Regions from separate parts of the Streptomyces sp. NPDC001513 genome, predicted to be linked through region 1. Evidence: riboswitches for the same ligand, from Rfam matches in the RefSeq annotation. Region 1 holds a riboswitch; the other holds the start of a gene.

Region 1 (9,615 bases):
CGAGCTTCGGAGACCACGTCCACCATCTCGATCTCGGGCCTGGAGGCCTACGAGGCCGAGGTGTCGGGACAAACGCACGTGTCGTCCTCGCTGTCCCCCGAGGCCCAGGCCGCGGTGGAAGCGCTGCCGCCCGGTTCCGCCCTGCTCATCGTGCGGCGCGGTCCCAACTCCGGTAGCCGCTTCCTGCTGGACGGCGAGCTGACCACCGCGGGCCGGCACCCGCAGAGCGACATCTTCCTGGACGACGTCACCGTCTCCCGGCGCCATGTCGACTTCCGCCGGGGTCCGGACGGCGGCTTCACCGTCTCCGACGTGGGCAGCCTCAACGGCACGTACGTGAACCGGGAACCGATCGACTCCGTCGCCCTGCACAACGGCGACGAGGTGCAGATCGGCAAGTACCGGCTGGTCTTCTACGCGAGCCTGCGGGGCATCTGACCCCTTCCGGACTCCGTCCGGGGGGACCCCCACCCCCGGACCCGGTCCGGGGGCTTCCCAGGGAAGGTCCCATGCTGCGCAACCCGACAGGGGGTGCCGGAAACGGCGCCGCCGGCTCGGCCGGGCGGCTGGTGAGCATCGGCACGGTGCTCACCACGCTGCGTGACGAGTTCCCCGAAGTCACCATCTCGAAGATCCGTTTCCTGGAGGCGGAGGGGCTCGTCGAGCCGCGGCGCACCCCTTCGGGATACCGCAAGTTCAGCACCGACGACGTGGAGCGCCTGGCCCGCATCCTGCGTCTACAGCGCGACCACTACCTGCCGCTGAAGGTCATCCGCGAGCAGCTCGACGCGCTCGCCCGCGGTGAGCAGATCCGCATCCCGGCGCCCACGGCGCACGGGGACTCCGACGACCCCACCAGCCCGGCGGCCGTGTACGGCGAGGTCGGGCGGGAGCGTCCCACCGTGGCCCGGGTGGGCCGGGCTGAGCTGATCGCCGCCGCCGAGGTGGACGAGGTCCAGCTGGTCGAGTGGGAGTCGTACGGGCTGCTGGCGGAGGCCCCGGGCGGTGGTTTCGACGCCGAGGCGGTCACGGTGGCCCGGCTCGTGGCCGATCTGGGGCGTTTCGGGCTGGAGCCGCGGCACCTGCGGGCGATGAAGGCTGCGGCCGACCGTGAGGCGGGCCTGGTGGAGCAGGTCGTGGCACCGCTGCGCCGGCACCGCAATCCGCAGACCAGAACGCATGCGGAGGCCACGTTGAAGGAGCTGGCGGGGCTCTCAGTACGGCTGCACGAGGCCCTCGTGCAGACCGCTCTGGGGGTCCGTTTGCGGTGACCGCGCTGGTCGGCGTGGAGCCCCGACTACCCAAACCTGCCGGGCAGGTCCTAGGGTTGCTGTGTGAACGAGCTCGACGTTGTGGGTGTCCGGGTGGAAATGCCCTCCAACCAACCGATCGTGCTCCTGCGTGAAGTGGGAGGCGACCGGTACCTCCCCATCTGGATCGGTCCGGGGGAGGCGACCGCCATTGCCTTCGCACAGCAGGGGATGGCTCCTGCCCGACCGCTGACGCACGACCTGTTCAAGGACGTGCTGGAGGCGATCGGTGAGGAACTCACCGAGGTCCGGATCACGGATCTGCGGGAGGGCGTCTTCTACGCGGAGCTCGTCTTCGCCAGCGGGGTCGAGGTGAGCGCGAGGCCTTCCGATGCCATAGCGCTGGCCCTGCGGACGGGGACGCCGATCTACGGCAGTGACGGCGTGCTGGACGACGCCGGAATCGCCATTCCGGACGAGCAGGAGGACGAGGTGGAGAAGTTCCGCGAGTTCCTCGACCAGATCTCGCCCGAGGACTTCGGCACCGGCCCGCAGTGAGGCGCGGGCCGCGTCGCCCCCGCGATCCGCGGGGGACTTTCAGCCCATTCGATTAGCCTTTCCCCATAACGGGATACGGGAAACCACTCTCAGGGTGATTATCACTCGGCGTGCCGAGTGTGGCGATCGTTGACGCACCCCTGGTGACTGCCTACCTTCAAGGTGGCAGGTCAAGGACGGAGGGTCGGCGTGAGGATCACGGGCGACGGTACGACCGGGGGCACCCCCGTACGGAGTGATGCTGGGCCGTACCCGCTGCACGGCGGCGCGGTCGGGTCCGCGCGCCGTCAGCCGGAGTCGACGCCGGTCGGACCGGTGGGCGGTGAACCGGCGCCCGAGCAGATCGGCTACCGCGGGCCGACGGCGTGTGCGGCGGCCGGCATCACGTACCGGCAGCTGGACTACTGGGCGCGGACCGGGCTGGTGGAGCCCAGCGTGCGGCCCGCGTACGGGTCGGGCACGCAGCGGCTCTACAGCTTCCGCGACGTGGTGGTCCTCAAGATCGTCAAGCGCTTCCTGGACACCGGGGTGGCGCTGCAGAACATCCGCACGACGGTCCAGCACCTGCGTGACCGCGGGTTCTCGGACCTGGAGCGGATGACGCTGATGAGCGACGGCGCCACCGTGTACGAGTGCACCTCCCCGGACCAGGTCGTGAGCCTGCTCCAGGGCGGGCAGGGCGTCTTCGGCATCGCCGTGGGCGTGGTGTGGCGCGATGTCGAGAGCGCGCTGTCGCAGCTGCACGGGGAGCGCGTGGACACCGGCGAGACCATGGTCGGGCACAACCCGACGGACGAGCTGGCCGCCCGCCGCAACCGCGCCGTCTGATCCGGGCCGGGGAAATGTCAGTGCCGTAGGGCAGCATCGGTGCCGTGAGAGCCGCGCCGACCATCCTGCACCTGGACATGGACGCCTTCTACGCCTCCGTCGAGCAGGCGTCGAAGCCGAGCCTGCGGGGCAAGGCCGTCATCGTCGGCGGGCTCGGGCCGCGCGGGGTCGTCGCCACGGCTTCGTACGAGGCCAGGCGCTTCGGCGTGCACTCGGCGATGCCGATGGGGCAGGCGCGGCGGCTCTGCCCGAACGGCGCGTACCTGATCCCGCGCTTCAGCCTCTACCGGCAGGTCAGCGACGTGGTGATGGCCCTGCTGCGGGAGCTGTCGCCGCTCGTGGAGCCACTCAGCCTGGACGAGGCCTTCGTGGATCTGGAGGCGGGCGGCGTGGCCTTCGACTCGCGGACCGCCCGGACGACGGGGGAGCGGCTGCGGGCCGACATCAGGGCCGCCACGGGGCTCAGCGGGTCGGTGGGGCTGGCCGGGTCGAAGATGCTGGCCAAGGTGGCGTCCGAGGAGGCCAAGCCGGCCGGGCTGCTGCTGATCGAGCCGGGGACCGAGCGCGAGCTGCTCGCGCCGATGTCGGTACGGACCCTGCCCGGGGTGGGGCCGGCCACGGGCGAGCACCTGCGCCGTGCCGGGATCACCACGGTCGGGGAGCTGGCCGAGGCGGGGGAGGACGAGCTGGTCCGGATGCTCGGGCGCGCGCACGGCGTCGGCCTGTACCGGATGGCGCTGGGGCTGGACGACCGGCCGGTGGTCGCGGAGCGGGACGCGAAGTCGGTGTCGGTCGAGGACACCTTCGACGTGGACCTGCACGACCGCGTACGGATCAGGAACGAGGTGCAGCGGCTCGCCGACCGGTGCGTGCAGCGGCTGCGGGGGTCGGGGCACTCGGGGCGGACGATCGTGCTGAAGGTGCGGCGCTACGACTTCTCCACGCTGACGCGGTCCGAGACGCTGCGCGGGCCCACGGACGATCCCGCGGTGGTGCGGGAGGCCGCGGCGCGGCTGCTGGAGGGCGTGGACACCACGGGCGGGGTGCGCCTGCTGGGGGTCGGGGTGACGGGGCTGGCGGACTACACGCAGGAGGACCTGTTCGCGCAGTCGCGCGCCGCTGAGCCGGATGGGGAGGACGAGGCGGACGGGGCGAGCGAGGCGGCAGGGGCGGGCCCGGCGGCCGGAGCGGGCGGGAACGGCGAGCCCGGAACCGCAGCGGCGGCTGTGGAGGCCTCCTGGGCTCAGGCGGCCGCCCAGCCGCCCGGGGAGCCGGAGCCGGCTCCGGAGCGGCGCTGGCCGGCCGGGAGCGACGTACGGCACGCGCTCTACGGGCCCGGGTGGGTGCAGGGCAGCGGGGTCGGGCGGGTGACCGTACGGTTCGAGCAGCCCGGATCGTCGGAGCCCGGCCGGGTGCGGACCTTCCGGGTGGACGACCCCGAGCTGGAGCCGTCCGATCCGCTGCCGCTGGTGGGGGACGGGGAGCCGGGAGCCGCGGCCGCACCGGCATGATCCGGAAGTCCGACGGTGGCTGCGGCCCGCCCCCGGCCCGTGCGCCCGGGGCTCAGCCCTCGTCGCCCGCCAGGCGGCCGAAATCGCGTGAGAACTCCGTGGGCAGGGTCGTGTCCAGGCCGTAGTGGTGGTAGAGCTGCAGCTCCTGTTCGGGGGAGAGGTGGCGGCCGACGCCGAAGTCGGGGGCGTCCCTGATGAGGGAGCGTTCGAAGGGCACGCGCAGGGTGTCGCCCACCATCTCGCTCGGCTCCAGCGGGACGAAGGCGTCCCGGCTGAACAGGCCCGTACGGACGGCCGCCCATTCCGGGACGCCGGTGGCATCGTCGAGGTAGACCTCGTCGATCGTGCCGATCTTGGTGCCATTGCGGTCGAACGCCTTGCGGCCGATCAGGCTGCGCGGATCGATGTCGGTCTGCACGGTCCCTCCAAATGGTCGCAACTCCTCCGTAATGACTACAGAAGTGCATAACGGCAGCGGAGGCCACTCGGGGAGGGCCCAGAACCTCGCTGGTAGGCTGGGTGATGGCTGTCGACCCTGTGCGGGAGAGTCCTCCGAGTGAACGAGACGGAGGCGCCGAAGGAGCAAATCCTCCCCGGAATCTCTCAGGCATACGTACCGCACGGACGAGGCCACTCTGGAAAGCAGGAGCGGGTACCGGGCGCGCAGTGCCGGTCCCTCTCCTCACCGACGGTGAAAGCCGGAGCGCAAGGGCGACCCCCCTGACTCCGGTGAAACTCTCAGGTGCAGATGACAGAGGGGGAGGCCGTCCGGGTGCCCGCGCCGTGGTGCCCCTCGCAGGTCATACGACCAGGAGGCCTCCCAACATGACCGCCAACCGCATTCCGCTCTCCCAGCTGGAGCGAGGCATCCCCTTCGAACAGCGCCACATCGGCCCGGATGCCGAGGCGCAGGCGAAGATGCTCGCCCATGTGGGCTACGGCTCCCTGGACGAACTGACCGCCGCCGCGGTCCCGGATGTGATCAAGACCGCCGAGGCGCTCGACCTGCCCGAGGCGCTGACCGAGGCCGAGGTGCTCGCCGAGCTGCGCTCGCTCGCCGACCGCAACCAGGTCCTCTCCTCCATGATCGGTCTCGGCTACTACGGGACCTTCACCCCGCCGGTCATCCTCCGCAACGTCATGGAGAACCCGGCCTGGTACACGGCGTACACCCCGTACCAGCCGGAGATCTCCCAGGGCCGCCTCGAAGCCCTCCTGAACTTCCAGACGGTCGTCGCCGACCTCACGGGGCTGCCGACCTCGGGCGCCTCGCTGCTCGACGAGGGCACCGCGGCCGCCGAGGCCATGACGCTGGCCCGCCGCGTGGGCAAGGCCAAGGGGAACATCTTCCTCGTGGACGCCGACGCGCTGCCGCAGACCATCGCCGTCATCGAGACCCGAGCCGAGCCGATCGGCATCGAGGTCGTCGTCGCCGACCTGTCCGCCGGCATCCCGGCCGAGATCGCCGAGCGCGGCGTCTACGGCGTCCTCGTCCAGTACCCGGGCGCCTCCGGTGCCGTGCGGGACATCAAGCCGGTCATCGACCAGGCGCACGAGCTCGGCGCCATCGTCGCCGTCTCCGCCGACCTGCTCGCGCTGACCCTGCTGACCTCCCCGGGCGCGCTCGGCGCGGACATCGCCGTCGGCACCACCCAGCGCTTCGGCGTCCCGATGGGCTTCGGCGGACCGCACGCCGGTTACATGGCCGTCCAGGACAAGCACGCGCGTTCGCTGCCCGGCCGCCTGGTCGGCGTCTCCGTGGACGCGGACGGCAACAAGGCGTACCGCCTGGCGCTGCAGACCCGCGAGCAGCACATCCGCCGCGAGAAGGCCACCAGCAACATCTGTACCGCCCAGGTGCTGCTCGCCGTGATGGCCGCCATGTACGCCGTCTACCACGGCCCGGACGGTCTGCGGACGATCGCCCGCCGGACCCACCGCTACGCCGCCCTGCTCGCCGCGGGCCTGACGGCCGGCGGGGTCGAGATCGTGCACGGCTCGTACTTCGACACGGTCACCGCCCGCGTTCCGGGCCGCGCGGCCGAGGTCGTCGCCGCCGCCCGCGAGGGCGGCGTCAACCTGTACCTGGTCGACGCCGACCACGTCTCCGTCGCCTGCGACGAGACCACCCTGCGCGCCGACGTCGAGGCCGTCTGGGCCGCATTCGGCGTCACCGCCGAGATCGAGGCGCTCGACGCGACCGCGGCGGACACCCTGCCCGAGGGCCTGCTGCGCACGGACGACTACCTGACGCACCCGGTCTTCCACCAGCACCGCTCCGAGACCGCGATGCTGCGCTACCTGCGCAAGCTCTCGGACAAGGACTACGCGCTGGACCGCGGCATGATCCCGCTGGGCTCCTGCACCATGAAGCTCAACGCGACCACCGAGATGGAGCCGGTCACCTGGCCCGAATTCGGCCAGCTGCACCCCTTCGCCCCGGTGGAGCAGGCCGAGGGTTACCTCACGCTCATCACCGAGCTGGAGGAACGTCTCTGCGAGGTCACCGGCTACGACAAGGTGTCCATCCAGCCCAACGCCGGCTCCCAGGGTGAGCTCGCCGGCCTGCTGGCCGTCCGCGCCTACCACCGCGCGAACGGCGACGAGCAGCGCACCATCTGCCTCATCCCGTCCTCCGCGCACGGCACCAACGCCGCCAGCGCCGTGATGGCCGGCATGAAGGTCGTCGTCGTCAAGACCGCCGACGACGGCGAGGTGGACGCGGCCGACCTGCGCGCCAAGATCGAGCAGTACCGCGACGAGCTCGCCGTGCTGATGATCACGTACCCGTCCACGCACGGTGTGTTCGAGGAGCACGTCGCCGACATCTGCGCCCAGGTCCACGAGGCCGGCGGCCAGGTCTACGTCGACGGCGCCAACCTGAACGCCCTGGTGGGCCTCGCCAAGCCGGGCCACTTCGGCGGCGACGTCTCGCACCTGAACCTGCACAAGACCTTCTGCATCCCGCACGGCGGCGGCGGCCCGGGCGTCGGCCCGGTCGGTGTCCGGGCGCACCTGGCCCCGTACCTGCCGAACCACCCGCTCCAGCCGACCGCGGGCCCGGAGACGGGCGTCGGCCCGATCTCGGCCGCCCCGTGGGGCTCGGCGGGCATCCTGCCGATCTCCTGGTCGTACGTGCGCCTGATGGGCGGCGAAGGCCTCAAGCGCGCCACCCAGGTGGCGGTGCTCGGCGCCAACTACATCGCCAAGCGCCTGGAGCCGCACTACCCGGTGCTCTACACCGGCCCGGGCAACCTGGTCGCGCACGAGTGCATCATCGACCTGCGCCCGCTGTCGAAGTCCACGGGCGTGAGCGTGGACGACATCGCCAAGCGTCTGATCGACTACGGCTTCCACGCCCCGACGATGTCCTTCCCGGTCGCCGGCACGCTGATGATCGAGCCGACGGAGTCCGAGGACCTCGCCGAGATCGACCGCTTCTGCGACGCGATGATCGCCATCCGCGGCGAGATCGAGCGGGTCGCGGGCGGCGAGTGGCCGGCGGACGACAACCCGCTGGCCAACTCCCCGCACACCGCGGCGGCGCTGGGCGGCGACTGGAACCACGCGTACACCCGCGACGAGGCCGTCTTCCCGGGCGGGGTCACGGCCGCCGAGAAGTACTGGCCGCCGGTGCGCCGCATCGACGGTGCCTTCGGCGACCGCAACCTGGTGTGCTCCTGCCCGCCGCTGGACGAGTACGACCACTGACACCGAGCGGTGCGGTGACATGCGCGGTGACATGTGCGGTGACATGAAGAACGCGACATGAAGAAGGGGCCGGTCCGGGAAGTCTCCCGGGCCGGCCCCTTCCGCGTCGCGTGCGTCCGCCGGGCCGTCCTCAGCGCCTACGCCGCCGCGAGCGGGCGGTGCGGGGCGATGATCTGGCCGTCCGGCAGCAGCTCACCGGTGTCCTCGAAGAGCAGGACGCCATTGCACAGCAGGCTCCAGCCCTGCTCCGGGTGGTTGGCCACCGGGCGCGCGGCCTCCCGGTCGGCGGATTCGGCTGACGGGCAGGCTGGCTGGTGCTGGCACATGGATGCGTTCTTTCGCTGCGGTGTGGTCTGCGTGCTACGGCTCGATACGTGGTTCATGGCCGTCCCCCTGGGTCATCCCCGCACCCGCGGGGAGCGTGTCATCAGTGTTCCCCCATGACAGCCGCTTCGCAGGTATTTCCCGGCAGCTGTCCTCACAGATTGATGACGCATCACTCGTGCGGGCGGTTCAGGCCAACTCCCCTGTCATTTCGGATGGTTCGCAAGTGGCCCGAGCGGACTAGGCCGAATGGGCTACTCGGGTCAGGCGGCGGGTGCGGCCAGCGACGGAGGGACGGGCGCCGTGGCGGGCGTCAGCCGGTGGGTGAGCACGGGCAGCAGCTCGGAGACGGGATGCGGACGGAACGGGGCGATGCCGGGCGGGGCCGGAGCCAGCGGCACCAGCAGGTCCTCGCCGGCGGGCAGCCCGGCGGCGGCGTCGGCCCCCACCGCCCCGTGCAGCCACAGGGTCAGCATGTAGAGCTCCGGTACGGACAGCAGCCGCGGCTGGTAGCTCGTACCGAGGGACTCCGCCTGGCGCAGGGCGCGTTCGGTGGCGGCGACGTAGGGCCCCTCGAAGAAATGGGAGAAGACCCAGCCGTCGGGGGTCAGGCGGGTGTCGGCCGCCGCGACGTGACGGTCCCCGCTGCGGATCAGGAACCGCCAGCCGGTGAGCCGCGTGCGGGGCGGCCTGCCGCCGGCCGCGAGGGTGGACATGCCCAGCCGGTCGAGGACGTGCACCGGGAGGGGGAGTTCGGCGGTCAGTGGCCCCTGGATCGCGCGCAGGGACGGGGTGTGCGCCTCGTGGACGGCGGTGGGAGAACCGAGTGCCGCGAGGACGCTGCGCAGGGCGGGCGCGGGAGCCGGAGGGACATGCAGCGGCATGGTGGGTCGCCTCTCACTTGGGAGACCTGTGGAACGGGGGCAGGTGCGGACGGCGCTGTCGCATTCTGGGGCCAGAGGGGGGCCGAGGGGCAATGGCCGCGCGCCAACTCTCTGCCTCGTTTGCGGAGTTTATACGACATGTGTTCACGCAGTGTTTCGGCTAGCTGTCCCGCCTATTGCCGACAAGGCGCTTACCGGTCTCGCTGACATGGCATTCATGCCGGATGTGCGCGAACGTGTCGCGCTGACCTCGGAGGTTACCGGACGGGGGCTCGGCTGGAAAGCATCGGTTTTGGAGAACACGCAAAGTCGAAGCGGAATTTGCGCAAGGCGACTTGCCAGGTGAATGTGCCGAAGCGCCCTTCGGCCAAACCGGCGCGCGCTCCTCGCCACGCACGCCCCCACCGCGTTATGGATCACGCTGCCGGGGCATCATCGACCGTAATGCGCGCCTGGGTGTCCCGGGCGGGCCCACTCGAGGAGGGACGCTTCGATGGGGGAGAAGGTCGTGGCGGGCGGATTCGACCTGTCCGATCGGCAGCGGTATCG
Region 2 (9,615 bases), on a different contig from region 1:
TGGGCCAGGTAGCTCGGGCCGTTGGAGTGGACGTCGCGGGCGAAGTTGCTCCGCTCGACAGCGTACTTGACGTCCTTCGAGGTGACCTCGGCGCCGTCGCTGTACTTCACGCCCTTGCGGAGCTTGTACGTCCAGGTGGCACCGCCGTCGCTCGCGACACCCAGGGACTCGGCGAGGTCCGGCACGACCTTGTTGCCCTCGGCGCCCGGGGCGGGGGCGAAGGTGGTCAGCGGACGCGCGTACAGGCGGCTGAAGTTGAAGACGAAGCCGTAGTACGTGTTGCCCGGGTCGAACGAGTCGGGCGTGTCGGACGCCTCGTAGACGAGCGTCCCGCCCTTCTTGTCCGAGGCGTTGACGACACCCGTGACGGCTGCGTTGGCAGCGGCGGAACCCTTGCCGTCGCCCTCGCCCGTCTTGTCCCCGCCGCTGCACGCGGAGGCGCCCATGGCGATGCTGATGGCGGCCACGAGCACCGCAGCTGATCTCGACCTGCTTTTCATGGTGGAGTTAAGCCCCCTGATTCAGAGTGGAGTGGTGATGGGGTGGGCGGTGGCCCGGCCGCGCCCGAGGAAACGGTTCAGCGGCGGCTCTTGGGGTCCAGGGCGTCCCGCAGGCCGTCGCCGAGCAGGTTGAAGGCGAGCACGGTGATGAAGATCGCCAGGCCCGGCACGACCATGTACATCGGGTCGACCTTGTAGTACCTGACGGCCTCGCTCAGCATTCCGCCCCAGGAAGCCTGCGGGGGCTGGATACCGACGCCCAGGAAGCTCAGGGACGCCTCGAAAAGGATGTTGGTGGGGATCAGCAGGGTCGCGTAGACGAGGATCGGCGCCACCAGGTTCGGGAGCAGCTCCCTGAAGACGATGAACGGGCCGCGCGCTCCCAGGGAGCGTGCCGCGTCGACGAACTCCCGCTCGCGCAGGGACAGCGTCTGGCCGCGGACGATGCGTCCGATGTACGGCCAGCCGAAGAAGCCGATCACGAACACCAGCACGCTGATGTGGAGCGGCAGACCCTCCAGCCCGAAGGCACCGCCCTGCAGCGCGGCCGAGATGGAGATCGCGAACAGCAGCAGCGGGAAGGCGAGGAAGGTGTCCATCATCCGGCTGATGACGGTGTCGGCCCAGCCTCCGTAGTAACCGGCGACGACGCCCAGCACCGAGCCGATGACCACGGACAGCAGCGTCGAACCGAAGGCCACGAGCAGCGACACCCAGGAGCCCTCCAGGATGCGGGTGGCGATGTCACGGCCGAACTTCGGTTCCACGCCCAGCGGGTGGGACCAGCTGATGCCGCCGAAGGGGCCGATGGGGGTCGCGAGCGACGGGTCGATCAGGTCCTGGTGGAGGGCGTCGGGATCGAGGCCGAAGATCGCCTGGATCGGCTGCGAGAGAACGGCCAGCACGACCAGGAGGAGGACGACGATCCCGCCGGCCATCGCGACCCGGTCCCGCTTGAGGCGGGTCCATGCGATCCGGCCGAGCGAACGACCCTCAATCGCCCCTTGCTTCGCCCCGTCCGGGCTGGCGCCGGGCTGGAGCCCCGCGGGCCCGCTGGTCTCGGTAGGTGCCGTCATCGTGGTGGGGACCCCTCTCGGCCGGCTGGTGGCCGGCCCCTGCCAGCCGCTGTGACGGCTTGGTTCACATCGTGTCGCGGTTGTCGCTGGTTGCCGGCGGTTCGTCGCTACGGAACTGCTCGCGAAATGCGGATGAAGAGTGGGCACCCGCTGGTTGGGCCCTCTCAGTGGGGGGAGTCTTCAACGGTCTCTCGATCACCCGCCAGACCCGACGGGGATGTGATGCGCAACCGTGATGTGACGTGTCGACTTCCGTTATCCGAACGGTGCACCCGCCTGAGCGGTTCAAGACCTCATGTTCGGCGCGGAACGGACATCCGTCCCAACTGCCTTTTCGTGCATGGATCTTGGGTCTATTCAGCGGATATGCCGAAGGCCGCACCGATGGGTCCGGTGCGGCCTTCGAGGGAGATGTCTCGATATGCGGAAGCGAGGGAAAAGGCAGAAAAGGCGGAAAAGGCGGATCAGTACGCCGGAGCCTGGCCCTCGCGGTCGTAGAAGGGGCGGGTCTGCGCGCGCAGCCACATCGCCACCGGGTCGTGCTCGTCCGCCAGCGCGACCGTGCACACCGGAACGCCCTCGGGTACCACCCCGACGGACTGGCGCATCATCTCCCGTACGGATTCCAGCGCGGGCGCGGAGGCGTCGTACAGGTCGAGCCCGACCGCGAGGTACGGGGACCCGAGCGCGGGCTGCACCCAGGCGCGGCGCAGCGACCGGACGGCGGGCGTGCGGTGCGCGTGCTGGGTCAGCAGCCCGTAGAACTGCGGGAGCTCGATGGCGGGCTCGGCGAGCCGCAGCGGGCCGGCCGGCATCCGGTCCAGGCCGGTGGCGATCCGGCGCAGGTCGGCCCAGGGCACGCCGAGGCCGCCGCCCGGGGCGTGCGGGTTGAGCCACAGGCCCCAGCGGTCCGGGTAGAGCGCGCGGGCGATGTCCCGCCCGGTGACCACCTCGTAGCCCCGGTTCCAGCCGCTGGCGGCCAGCTCCTGCGGGGAGGTGACGCAGGGCGCGTACCCGAGGCCGTCGACCTCCATGCCGCCGTACTGGGCGTCCGGGGAGCCCGGCTGCCCCTGCCAGAGCAGCATCCAGAGCCGCCCCTCGGACAGGGCATGCAGGAGCGCCTCGTAACTCTCATAGCGCCCGGGGGTCACCTGGCGCATCATGTGCTCGACCTGCCCGGCCGCGGCCGTGCCTGACGCACTCACCCGGTACCCCTCTTCGTCCGCCCGTCGTCCACGCGTGCCCCTCAGCTTAAGCGGCCCTACGGGAGGTAGAAGGGGCGTACGCGCTCACGAATCCAGTCCGTGACCGGGTCCTGGGCGGCGTCCAGCAGGATCAACTGCACGGGCCACGGCGGCGCGACACGCGTCAGCGCCCGTCCGAGGGCCTCCATCGGGGCCTCGCGCATCTCGGGTTCCCATCCCACCAGGCGGACACCGATGAACAGCTCCGGCGCCCCGCCCTCGACGCTGGCCAGGCAGCGGTGCGCGGCCGCGACCACGCCGGTGGCCCGGAACTCCTCGGTGGCGACGGCCAGGAAGTCCACCGGGTCCTCCTGCCAGTCGGGCTCGTAGAGCCGGACGCGACCGCCGGTCGAGGGGCCGTCGAGCGGGGTCCGGCCGGTACGGCAGAGCTCCGCGACGGCGGGCGGCGGGAGCGGGACGCCGACGGCGCCCTCGGGATTGACCGCGATGCCGAGCTGCGGGGGCAGGCCGCGGGCGAACTCCACGGCCGGGGCCACGGCGAAGTCCATGCCGGGGCCGACGCAGGCGAGGAACTGGGCCTCGGAGCTGTAGACGGGGACGTAGGCCACGCCGTCGATGTCCATCGTGGGCAGGGTGAGGTCGGCCGAATCCGGGCCGCCGCCGCCGGGCAGGGGCACCCATACCTGGCTGCGCCCGAGCACCTCCAGGATCCGCCCGCCGGCGTCCGGCTGCCCGAGCGCCGCCCCGAGCACGTGCTCCAGCTCATTCCCCGGCCAGCCGCTGCCCTGCATGTCCCGTGCCTCCGTGATCCCGCCGCGTGTCGCCCCGCAGGGTACCGGCCCGTCCGCGCCGCCGCTGCGGGGGCCCGGCCGCTGCGCCTCAAGCGCCGGAGGGGCTGGATGTGCCCCGGAAGGTCAGGCGTGGAACGCGATGCGGGTCACCGTCGCCGCGGAGGCACGGTCCAGCAGGGTGACCGAGGCGCAGCCGTGCGGGGGGCGGCCCGCTTCGGCTTCGCGCAGGAGGCGGCCCACCGCGCCCCGGTGGCGGGCGAAGGCGTAGGCCGAGACCCGCCGCCCCCGAGCGGCCTGGCCGGAGAGGGCCTCCGCGGGGCTGCTGTCGAGGAGGAGCAGGTGCAGCGCCCGCCCCCGGCGCCGCGCGGCCGCCGCGAGCAGCCCCCGCACCCAGCTCTGGGTGCCGCAGTCGTGGACGACCACGGAGGCTCCGGAGCGCAGGAGCCGCCACAGCCCCCAGTAGTGCGCGGCGCGCACGAGCGGCCGGTACACCGCGTACGGCAGGGCCGGCGGCATCCGCCGTTCCCAGCGCTCACGGGTGTCCTGGGAGTCGACGGCGCCGCCCTCGGCCGCCGCCCGCTTGATCAGGGTGCTCTTGCCGCCGCCGGGCAGGCCGGACACCACGACGATGTCGCCGTCCGCGAAGGCGAGCCGCTGCGGGCCGCGCACCTCGGGTCCGCGCAGGTCGCGTACGGAGCCGATGCCGGTGTCCGCGGCATGCTCGCGCTCGTGGTCCCGTCCGCGCGCCCCGCGCTGCGCCGGCACCGCGTCCACGGTTCCCGTCGTCGTCACCACTCCGAATCTCCGCACAGTGTTCGCCTCCCCCGAATCGGGTCACCAGGACCCTTGCCCACTGAGTGTAAAGAGACGGTAATCCGGCATCCCCGGTTCCGGTCCGTCCTCTCGGGGTACCGTACGAACTTTCGGACCCCTCCGCCCGATCACGGGCATGGCGTGCAATGATGTGCGCCATCTGGACCAACTGCATACCGGCCGCTTGAATCCGCGCGGGAGAGTCCCGGCACGCCGCAAGGCCGTGCGCGGGCGCCGAAGGAGCAAGATCCTCCCTTGAATCTCTCAGGCCCCGTACCGCGTGGATGAGGCAGATCTGAAAAGCGAGCTGTTCGACAGCTCCACCCAAGGTGCAAGCCGAGGAACTCTCGGCGAACCTCTCAGGTTCCGATGACAGATGGGGAGGACCCTCCTCGTCATGTCATGCCCTGGGACTTGGGAGCCACACCCATGAGCACTGCCCCCCGTCTGACCGCCCTCGATGCGCTGCACCGCTCGCTCGGTGCGACCATGACCGACTTCGCGGGCTGGGACATGCCGCTGCGGTACGCCAGCGAGCGCGACGAACACAACGCCGTACGCACCAAGGCCGGTCTCTTCGACCTGTCGCACATGGGCGAGATCACGCTGACCGGCCCGGAGGCCGTCAAGGCCCTCGACTACGCGCTGGTCGGCAACATCTCCACCGTCGGCGTCGGCCGCGCCCGCTACACACACATCTGTCAGGAGGACGGCGGGATCGTCGACGACCTGATCGTCTACCGCCTCGGCGAGACCGAGTTCATGGTCGTCGCCAACGCCTCCAACGCCCAGGTCGTCCTCGACGCCCTGACCGAGCGTGCCGCCGGCTTCGACACCGAGGTCCGTGACGACCGCGACGCGTACGCGCTGCTGGCGGTGCAGGGCCCGGAGTCCCCCGGCATCCTGAAGTCCCTCACGGACGCCGACCTGGACGGCCTCAAGTACTACGCCGGTCTGCCGGGCACCGTCGCGGGCGTGCCCGCGCTGATCGCGCGTACGGGCTACACCGGCGAGGACGGCTTCGAGCTGTTCGTCGCCCCCGAGCACGCCGTGGAGCTGTGGCAGGCGCTGACCAAGGCGGGCGAGGGCGTCGGCCTGGTGCCGGCCGGTCTGTCCTGCCGCGACACCCTGCGCCTGGAAGCGGGCATGCCGCTGTACGGGCACGAGCTGACCACCTCCCTCACCCCGTTCGACGCGGGGCTGGGCCGGGTCGTGAAGTTCGAGAAGGAGGGGGACTTCGTCGGCCGCGCCGCGCTGGAGGCCGCCGCCGAGCGCGCCGCCACGAACCCGCCGCGCAAGCTGGTCGGTCTGATCGCCGAGGGCCGCCGCGTCCCGCGCGCCGGTTTCCCGGTCGTCGCCGACGGTCAGGTCGTCGGCGAGGTCACCTCGGGCGCCCCGTCCCCGACGCTGGGCAAGCCGCTCGCGATGGCGTACGTGGACGCGGCGCACGCCGCGCCCGGCACCTCCGGCGTCGGCGTCGACATTCGCGGTACGCATGAGCCGTACGAGGTCGTGGCGCTGCCGTTCTACAAGCGGCAGAAGTAGTTCCGCACACGGTCCAGCCGTGCACGAGCCGTACGGGAACCCCGTCCGGCAGCGTCTCAGTACCCGAGACCACCGTTCGTATCCACTCCCCCGCATCCAGGAGAATCAGGTCATGAGCAACCCCGAGAAGCTGCGTTACACCAAGGAGCACGAGTGGCTGTCGGACGCCGTGGACGGCGTCGCGACGGTCGGCATCACCGAGTTCGCGGCCAACGCGCTCGGTGACGTCGTCTACGCCCAGCTCCCCGCGGTCGGCGAGACCGTGACCGAGGGCGAGACCTGCGGCGAGCTGGAGTCGACGAAGTCGGTCAGCGACCTGTACTCCCCCGTCTCCGGCGAGATCGTCGAGTTCAACCAGGACGTCGTGGACGACCCGGCGCTCGTGAACACCGCCCCGTTCGAGGGTGGCTGGCTCTTCAAGGTGCGCCTCTCGGAGGAGCCGAAGGACACCCTGTCCTTCGAGGAGTACGCCCAGCTCACCGCCGGTAACTGACCCCAGGGGACCCTGATGTCTGTACTGAACACCCCTCTCCACGAGCTCGACCCGGACGTCGCCGCCGCCGTCGACGCCGAGCTCGTGCGCCAGCAGTCCACCCTGGAAATGATCGCGTCGGAGAACTTCGCTCCGGTCGCCGTCATGGAGGCCCAGGGTTCGGTCCTGACCAACAAGTACGCCGAGGGCTACCCGGGCCGCCGTTACTACGGCGGCTGCGAGCACGTCGACGTGGTCGAGCAGATCGCGATCGACCGCATCAAGGCGCTGTTCGGCGCCGAGGCCGCGAACGTCCAGCCGCACTCGGGTGCGCAGGCGAACGCCGCCGCGATGTTCGCGCTGCTGAAGCCGGGCGACACGATCATGGGCCTGAACCTGGCCCACGGCGGTCACCTGACCCACGGCATGAAGATCAACTTCTCCGGCAAGCTCTACAACGTGGTCCCGTACCACGTCGACGAGACCGGCGAGGTGGACATGGCCGAGGTCGAGCGCCTCGCCAAGGAGTCCAAGCCGCAGCTGATCGTCGCCGGCTGGTCCGCGTACCCGCGCCAGCTGGACTTCGCCGCCTTCCGCCGCATCGCGGACGAGGTCGGCGCGTACCTGATGGTCGACATGGCGCACTTCGCCGGCCTGGTCGCCGCGGGCCTGCACCCGAACCCGGTGCCGCACGCCCACGTGGTCACCACCACCACGCACAAGACCCTCGGCGGTCCGCGCGGCGGTGTCATCCTGTCGACGCAGGAGCTGGCCAAGAAGATCAACTCCGCGGTCTTCCCCGGTCAGCAGGGCGGCCCGCTGGAGCACGTGATCGCGGCCAAGGCGGTCTCCTTCCTCGTGGCGGCCTCGCCCGAGTTCAAGGAGCGCCAGGAGCGCACCCTGGAGGGCGCGAAGATCCTCGCCGCCCGCCTGGTCCAGGACGACGTCAAGGCCGTGGGCGTGGACGTCCTCACCGGCGGCACCGACGTGCACCTGGTCCTGGTCGACCTGCGCAACTCCGAGCTCGACGGTCAGCAGGCCGAGGACCGCCTCCACGAGGTCGGCATCACGGTCAACCGCAACGCCATCCCGAACGACCCGCGGCCGCCGATGGTCACCTCGGGTCTGCGGATCGGTACGCCGGCGCTGGCCACCCGCGGTTTCGACGCCGCGGCCTTCACCGAGGTCGCCGAGATCATCGCGCAGGCGCTGAAGCCGACGTACGACGCCGAGGACCTGAAGGCGCGCGTCTCGGCGCTCGCCGCGAAGTTCCCGCTGTACCCGACGCTCTAGGCGACGGCTTGGGAAGGCCCGGCCTCGTCTCGCACAGGGCCGGGCCTTCCCCATGGCCCGGGGCGCGGTCCTCGACGTCGGGGCCGCGAAAGCCGCCGTACAGGTCGGCGTAACCGGCCCCCGGACGAACTGACGTACGCTGATGAACCGGGCAAGGGCGCCCACGAGGTGATCTTTGCCCGCAATCCCTGCAAAGTCCGCCCCTCCGTCGGCCGCCTCGCTACGCTGCGAGCGCGACTGGACGGTCCGTTCCCCGCCACCGCGGGGATGACCCGGGAGACCGCCAACGTGGCCATTTCCGTTTTCGATCTCTTCTCGATCGGCATCGGTCCGTCCAGCTCGCACACCGTCGGTCCGATGCGGGCCGCCCGCATGTTCGTGACGCGCCTGAAGAAGGACGGCGTGCTCGCCCAGACCGCCGCCGTCCGGGCCGAGCTCTTCGGCTCCCTCGGCGCGACCGGCCACGGACACGGCACCCCCAAGGCGGTGCTGCTGGGCCTGGAGGGGCACTCCCCCCGCTCGGTGAACGTCGAGACCGCCGACGACGAGGTCGAGCGCATCCGCAAGAGCGGCCGGCTGCGGCTGCTGGGCACGGAGATAGGCGATGTCCACGAGATCGACTTCGACGAGCCGAACCAGCTGATCCTCCACCGCCGGCGCTCCCTGCCGTACCACGCGAACGGCATGACCCTCTTCGCGTACGACGCCGCCGGCACCCCGCTGCTGGAGAAGACCTACTACTCGGTAGGCGGCGGCTTCGTCGTGGACGAGGACGCGGTCGGCGAGGACCGGATCAAGCTCGACGACACGGTGCTGAAGTACCCCTTCCGCTCCGGTGACGAGATGCTGCGCATGGCCCGGGAGAGCGGCCTGTCGATCTCCGCGATGATGCTGGAGAACGAGAAGGCCTGGCGCACGGAGGAGGAGATCCGCGAGGGCCTGCTCGAGATCTGGCGGGTCATGCAGGCCTGCGTCTCGCGCGGCATGTCGCGCGAGGGCATCCTGCCGGGCGGCCTGAAGGTCCGGCGCCGGGCCGCGAACACCGCCCGCAAGCTCCGCTCCGAGGGCGATCCGCTGGCGCTGTCGATGGAGTGGATCACCCTCTACGCGATGGCCGTGAACGAGGAGAACGCGGCCGGCGGCCGGGTGGTCACCGCCCCGACGAACGGCGCCGCGGGCATCATCCCGGCGGTCCTGCACTACTACGTGAACTTCGTGCCCGGCGCCGACGAGGAGGGCGTGGTCCGCTTCCTGCTGGCGGCGGGCGCGATCGGCCTGCTCTTCAAGGAGAACGCCTCGATCTCCGGCGCCGAGGTCGGCTGCCAGGGCGAGGTGGGCTCGGCCTGCTCGATGGCGGCCGGCGCCCTCGCCGAGGTCCTCGGCTGCACTCCGGAGCAGGTCGAGAACGCGGCCGAGATCGGCATGGAGCACAACCTGGGCCTGACCTGCGACCCTGTCGGCGGTCTGGTCCAGATCCCCTGCATCGAGCGCAACGGCATGGCCGCGGTCAAGGCCGTCACCGCCGCCAAGATGGCGATGCGCGGCGACGGCACCCACAAGGTCTCCCTCGACAAGGTCATCAAGACCATGAAGGAGACGGGCGCCGACATGAAGGTCAAGTACAAGGAGACCGCCCGCGGCGGTCTCGCGGTCAACGTCATCGAGTGCTGATCCACGGCAGGTGACGGAAGGGGCCCGGTGCGCGTGCGCGCCGGGCCCCTTCCCTTTCCGTCCGCCGTCGGGCGCTATCCGCGGCGCAGTGCCTTGAGCACCCCCCGGGCGAAATCGTCCACCGCCTTGTCGTACGCCTGCAGGCTCTCGGCGGTGGGCGGTGTGCGCGCCTCGGCCGTGACCGTCACGTCGACCATCATGTTGCTGTCGCGCATCCGCAGCGCATGGACCTGGCGCAGCTCGGTCGGC

The links. Region 1 has a riboswitch for glycine ahead of gcvP (aminomethyl-transferring glycine dehydrogenase). Riboswitches for the same ligand answer to the same signal wherever they lie in the genome.
Region 2: it holds a riboswitch for glycine, as region 1 does, so the genes downstream of both, gcvT (glycine cleavage system aminomethyltransferase GcvT) here and gcvP (aminomethyl-transferring glycine dehydrogenase) in region 1, are expected to answer to the same signal.

What each region holds. Positions count from the first base shown of each region.
Region 1 is NZ_JBIAVU010000028.1:6,190-15,804, forward strand. It holds gene ACFYZ4_RS39390 (FHA domain-containing protein) at 1-438, shown strand, start outside; gene ACFYZ4_RS39395 (MerR family transcriptional regulator) at 510-1,271, shown strand; gene ACFYZ4_RS39400 (bifunctional nuclease family protein) at 1,335-1,808, shown strand; gene ACFYZ4_RS39405 (MerR family transcriptional regulator) at 1,998-2,636, shown strand; gene ACFYZ4_RS39410 (DNA polymerase IV) at 2,681-4,147, shown strand; gene ACFYZ4_RS39415 (PRC-barrel domain-containing protein) at 4,200-4,565, opposite strand; glycine riboswitch at 4,678-4,776, shown strand; gene gcvP (aminomethyl-transferring glycine dehydrogenase) at 4,973-7,858, shown strand; gene ACFYZ4_RS39425 (DUF5999 family protein) at 7,996-8,184, opposite strand; gene ACFYZ4_RS39430 (hypothetical protein) at 8,446-9,066, opposite strand; gene ACFYZ4_RS39435 (glutamate--cysteine ligase) at 9,560-9,615, shown strand, end outside.
Region 2 is NZ_JBIAVU010000008.1:281,266-290,880, forward strand. It holds gene ACFYZ4_RS19830 (ABC transporter substrate-binding protein) at 1-446, opposite strand, end outside; gene ACFYZ4_RS19835 (ABC transporter permease) at 578-1,576, opposite strand; gene ACFYZ4_RS19840 (enhanced serine sensitivity protein SseB C-terminal domain-containing protein) at 2,041-2,781, opposite strand; gene ACFYZ4_RS19845 (enhanced serine sensitivity protein SseB) at 2,838-3,572, opposite strand; gene ACFYZ4_RS19850 (AAA family ATPase) at 3,696-4,364, opposite strand; glycine riboswitch at 4,571-4,674, shown strand; gene gcvT (glycine cleavage system aminomethyltransferase GcvT) at 4,815-5,930, shown strand; gene gcvH (glycine cleavage system protein GcvH) at 6,043-6,423, shown strand; gene glyA (serine hydroxymethyltransferase) at 6,439-7,695, shown strand; gene ACFYZ4_RS19870 (L-serine ammonia-lyase) at 7,984-9,366, shown strand; gene ACFYZ4_RS19875 (hypothetical protein) at 9,441-9,615, opposite strand, start outside.